DNA from 2 places in the Pseudarthrobacter sp. MOO13 genome. Region 2 is predicted to be linked to the other one. Evidence: riboswitches for the same ligand, from Rfam matches in the RefSeq annotation. Region 2 holds a riboswitch; the other holds the start of a gene.
What was found. Region 2 has a riboswitch for glycine ahead of gcvP (aminomethyl-transferring glycine dehydrogenase). Riboswitches for the same ligand answer to the same signal wherever they lie in the genome.
Positions count from the first base shown of each region.

Region 1 (2,453 bases), 350 kb from region 2:
GCGCCGAAGACGTCGGCGACCTGCGCGACGATGGCCGGCGTCGTGGTTTCGTCGAGGGAGATGCCTACGGTGTCGGCGTCGATGGGCCGCAGGTTGATGCCGCGGGCCTCGGCGTCGGAAATCACTGCTGACGCACGGCCGGCAACACGGACCGTCAGGGTGTCGAAGAAGGAAGTGTGCAGGACATCCAGGCCGGCGGCCTTGAGCGCCGCGGCGAGGGTACGGGCGTGGCCATGCGTCGTTTCCGCGATCGCCTTCAGCCCGTCCGGGCCGTGGTATACCGCGTACATGGACGCAACGATGGCCAGCAGCGCCTGGGCGGTGCAGATGTTGGACGTGGCCTTCTCGCGGCGGATGTGCTGCTCGCGGGTCTGCAAAGCCAGGCGGTAAGCGGGAACGCCGGCGTCGTCCTTGGACACCCCAACCAGGCGGCCGGGCAGGGAACGTTCCAGGCCCTTGCGGACAGCCATGTAGGCGGCGTGCGGCCCCCCAAAGAACAACGGCACACCAAAGCGCTGGGCCGAGCCAACGGCAATGTCCGCGCCCTGCTCGCCCGGAGGTGTGATCAGTGTCAGGGCCAGCAGGTCCGCAGCCACCGTAACCAGCGCGCCGCGGTCCTTGGCAGCGGTAATGACGGCGGACTGGTCCCACACCCGGCCGGAGGCGCCGGGCTGCTGCAGCACGACGCCATTGATGGCACCCTCCGGCAGGCCCTTGGACAGGTCCGCGACCTCCACCTCGAAGCCCAGCGCCTCGGCGCGACCCTGCACGATGGCGATGGTCTGCGGAAGAACGTCGATGTCCAGGACCGTCTTGCCGTCCTTCGCTCCCGCGGACTTGTTGGCGCGGCGCATCAGGAGCACGGCCTCGGCCACGGCGGTGGCTTCATCCAGCAGCGAGGCGTTGGCGATGGGCAGTCCCACCAGGTCCTGCACCATGGTCTGGAAGTTCAGCAGTGCCTCGAGCCGGCCCTGCGAGATTTCCGGCTGGTACGGGGTGTAGGCGGTGTACCAGGCCGGGGATTCCAGGATGTTGCGGCGGATCACCGGCGGCGTCACGGTGTCGTAGTAGCCCTGGCCGATCATCTGGACTGCCGTCTTGTTCTTGGCGGCAAGCTTCCGCAGTTCCGTGAGGACTTCAACCTCGCTGAGGGCGTCCTGCAGACGAAGGGCAGATTCCTGACGGATGACCTTGGGGACGGCGGTGTCAACCAGTGAGTCGACAGTGTCGTAGCCAACGGCTTTGAGCATGGTATCGACGTCGGCCTGGCGGCGCGCACCGATATGGCGGTCGACGAAAGTGGTGGAGGCTGGGCTAACCGGCACGAAGGAACTCCATTTACTCAGGCGGCGCAGGGTACGCCACAGCGATTCGGGTTCCTCCCCGCTCTGTATTGGACCTGAGAGTTTCCGCGGTGCCTGCCTGGCAGGACCCGCTTGCACCGTCGGTGAGCACACCGGCTCCGAATCCCCGATTGGGGGTCATGGGAACCGCCTGCTGCTTTCCAGAGGCGCCTCGCCGCGGCGGTACGGGGGCCTGCGAGATTCCTGGGGAGGATTTGCTCCTACGGCGCCTGCCTGTACACCGGCAGAACTCTCCCGCCGCAGATCAAAGGCTATTCACTTGTAAACCAGCCATGTGCTGGATCATGCGGGCCGGTGACAGCCCTCACAACATTCCATTGTCCTATGCCGCAACCCTTCCCGGCAAATGGCGGAGGCTACCTGCGAAGCCGCTCAAGGGCCGCCAGGAGTTCCTCCACGTCAGCCGCCGCTCCCCCTTGCGGCGCCGGACCCACGGACAACATGGCGTTGAAATACAGCCCGTCCCCCATATACAAGACCGCTTTGGCCAGCCCCGGCCCCACGTCGGCCGCGATCTCGTCCAGCCACCGCTGCTGGATGGCCGCGAAACGGCGCCGCGTTTCCTGGTGCGCCACTTCCGCCAGCCTGGTGGCGGCAACGATGGCCCGGTCCAGCGGAGTGTCCGCCCAGACGGAGGAGCGGATGAAGTAGGCCGCCGCCCCCTCGGCGGCCGCGGCCATGGCGTCGGCGTCCTCTTTGGCCAGCCCGTCCAGGCGGTCCAGCAGCACTTCGATGAGCGCTTCCTTGTTGGGGAAGTGGTACAGCAGTCCCCCCTTGGACACGCCTGCCTTTTTGGCCACCGCGTCGAGCGTGGCCGCCCGCTCCCCCACGTCGATCAAGAGGGTTTCGAAGGCGTCAAGGACCGCATCACGGGCTACAGGCTTTCGGGGCATGCTTCCCATCATGCCTTCCGCCGGCGTCGAAAAGGGAAACGGCAAGGTTTTAAACTGTACCGTCTGGACGGTATAGTTATTTTATGACGACTTCCCCTTCGACCTCGGCGCCTGCACGCAGCGGCGGAGCGGCCGGGCGGTCCCCGCGGCGCGACTGGCTCGCACTGGGGCTGCTGATGTTCCCGGTACTGCTCGT
Region 1 covers NZ_CM177848.1:3,314,500-3,316,952, forward strand. Annotated here, with positions in the region: gene gcvP (aminomethyl-transferring glycine dehydrogenase) at 1-1,325, opposite strand, end outside; glycine riboswitch at 1,515-1,611, opposite strand; gene AC4EEO_RS15130 (TetR/AcrR family transcriptional regulator) at 1,721-2,257, opposite strand; gene AC4EEO_RS15135 (MFS transporter) at 2,341-2,453, shown strand, end outside.
Region 1: linked by a shared signal. The riboswitch ahead of gcvP (aminomethyl-transferring glycine dehydrogenase) and the one ahead of gcvP (aminomethyl-transferring glycine dehydrogenase) in region 2 are both predicted to bind glycine.

Region 2 (2,453 bases):
ATAGAAGAGCAGCACGCGGACGGGGATGGCGTTGATGGCCCTGGGCAGCGTGCGCTCGGGATTCTTGGCCTCGGCGGCGGTGGTGCCCACCAGTTCGATGCCCACGAAGGCGAATACTGCAATCTGGAATCCGGCCACAAAGCCCATGAACTCATTGGGGAAGAACCCGCCATGGCTCCACAGGTTGGTGAAGCTAGCCGTGCCCGCGTCGCTCTGGAAACCGGTGAAGATCATGAAAAGTCCCACGATGATCAGGGCCGCGATGGCGACGATCTTGATGAGGGCGAACCAGAACTCTGTCTCGCCGAACGCCTTGACCGTGGCGAGGTTCAGCAGCAGCAGGATGCCCACCGTGGCCAGGCCCGGGATCCAAAGCGGCAGCGCCGGCCAAAGTTCTTTTGAGTACCCGGCGATGGCGATGACGTCCGCGATTCCGGTGATCACCCAGCAGAACCAGTACGTCCACCCGGTGAAGAAGCCTGCCCACGGACCCAGGAGGTCGGCGGCGAAATCACTGAAGGACTTGTAGTTCAGGTTGCTCAGCAGCAACTCGCCCATGGCCCGCATGACGAAGAAAAGCATGAAGCCGATGATCATGTACACGAAGATCACGGAAGGTCCGGCGGCGGAAATGGTCTTGCCGGAACCCATGAACAGGCCTGTGCCGATCGCGCCACCAATGGCGATGAGCTGGATATGCCGGTTGGTGAGTTGCCGTTCCAGGTGGGGAGGCCCGCTGCGGGCCGCCGTGGCAGCACCCTGGCCGCGGGCTGGTTCGCTGTTGGACGTGGGGGGATGAATCGCCATGAGGAACTCCATCGATAAAGCGGCTTTTGGAGCCGCAAAGATTTGGTTCCTCCCCGCTCTGTTGTGGACCTGAGAGTTTCCGCAGCCAAAGCCGCTTGCACCGTCGGTGAGCCAAGGTCATGCCCGGCTGCTTTCCAGAGTTGCCTGTCCGCGGCGGTACGTGGGCCTGAGAGTTTCCTGGGGAGGGTTTGCTCCTACGGCGCCTGCTGGGTGTACCCGGCAGGACTCTCCCGCCGCAGGTCGAAGGCGTATTCAGTTGGAGGTCGGCGGCTTTTTGGGCCGCCGCCGGGCATGCACGGGACAGGCGCCGACTGGTAGGCCGCTCCGGATACGCTGAGCCAGCCACCGGCGGCGCCAATCCCGGGTTCAGTGTGGTGTCCGTCACGATCGAATGTCAAACCCCTTCCGACACAAGCGGGGAACGAAGGCGTCACGCGCCCAGTCAAGCCCCTCACCGCACCTGGCCGATTTGCCAATGACGGGTTCGTCCCGATACCTTGTGAGCCGAATCACCCACATTTGAATAAGCCTTTCGAGCTGTGACGGGAGAGTCCTCCCGGCGAATCACCGGGCAGGCGCCGTAGGAGCAAATCCTCCCCAGGAATCTCTCAGGCCCATGTACCGTCACGGCGAGGCGACTCTGGAAAGCAACCAGGCTCCGGCCTGGTTCACCGACGGTGCAAGCGGTCCCCTGCCACCAGCAGGCAACGCGGAATCTCTCAGGTCCAATACAGAGCGGGGAGGAACCCATCCCACGCTGTGCCACCCTGGCCGGCCAGACCTGGAGTTCCTCATGACGATTCAGTCGCTTCCAACATCCTTCGTGGACCGCCATATCGGTGCGCGCCGCCAGGCCGACGTCGACACCATGCTCAAGGCCGTGGGATACGACAGCGTGGACGGCCTGGTTGACGTGGCCGTCCCCGCGTCCATCCGGCAGGAAACTGCGCTCAAGCTGACCGACGCCCTCAGCGAGGTTGAAGTCCTCACGGAACTGCGGAAGCTTGCCGCGAAGAACAAGACTGCCGTCCAGATGATCGGCCAGGGTTACTACGACACCGTGACGCCGCCGGTGATCCGCCGCAACATCCTGGAATCCCCGGCCTGGTACACCGCCTACACGCCCTACCAGCCGGAAATCTCGCAGGGCCGGCTTGAGGCGCTGCTGAACTTCCAGACCATGGTGCAGGACCTGACGGCGCTCCCGATAGCCAACGCTTCCTTGCTGGATGAAGCCACCGCCGTGGCCGAGGCCGTGCTCCTGATGCGCCGCGCCAACAAGTCCGCGGCAGCCAAGGACGGCAAGACTGTCCTGGACATCGACGTACTTCCGCAGACCATCGCTATTGTCAGGGGCCGTGCGGAGGCGCTGGGCTTCGAGGTGGAGGTCGCGGACCTGTCCAAGGGCCTGCCCGAGGGCGACATCAATGGCGTCGTGCTGCAGCAGCCCGGGGTCTCCGGCCGGGTGTGGGACCAATCCGCCGTGATCACCGCTGCCAAGGACCGGGGCGCGCTGGTCACGGTGGCTGCGGACCTGCTGGCCCTGACCCTGATTACCCCTCCGGGCGAGCAGGGCGCGGACATTGCTGTCGGCTCGGCCCAGCGTTTTGGTGTGCCGTTGTTCTTTGGGGGGCCGCACGCCGCCT
Region 2 covers NZ_CM177848.1:3,666,413-3,668,865, forward strand. Annotated here, with positions in the region: gene cycA (D-serine/D-alanine/glycine transporter) at 1-807, opposite strand, end outside; glycine riboswitch at 856-951, opposite strand; glycine riboswitch at 952-1,050, opposite strand; glycine riboswitch at 1,341-1,441, shown strand; gene gcvP (aminomethyl-transferring glycine dehydrogenase) at 1,601-2,453, shown strand, end outside.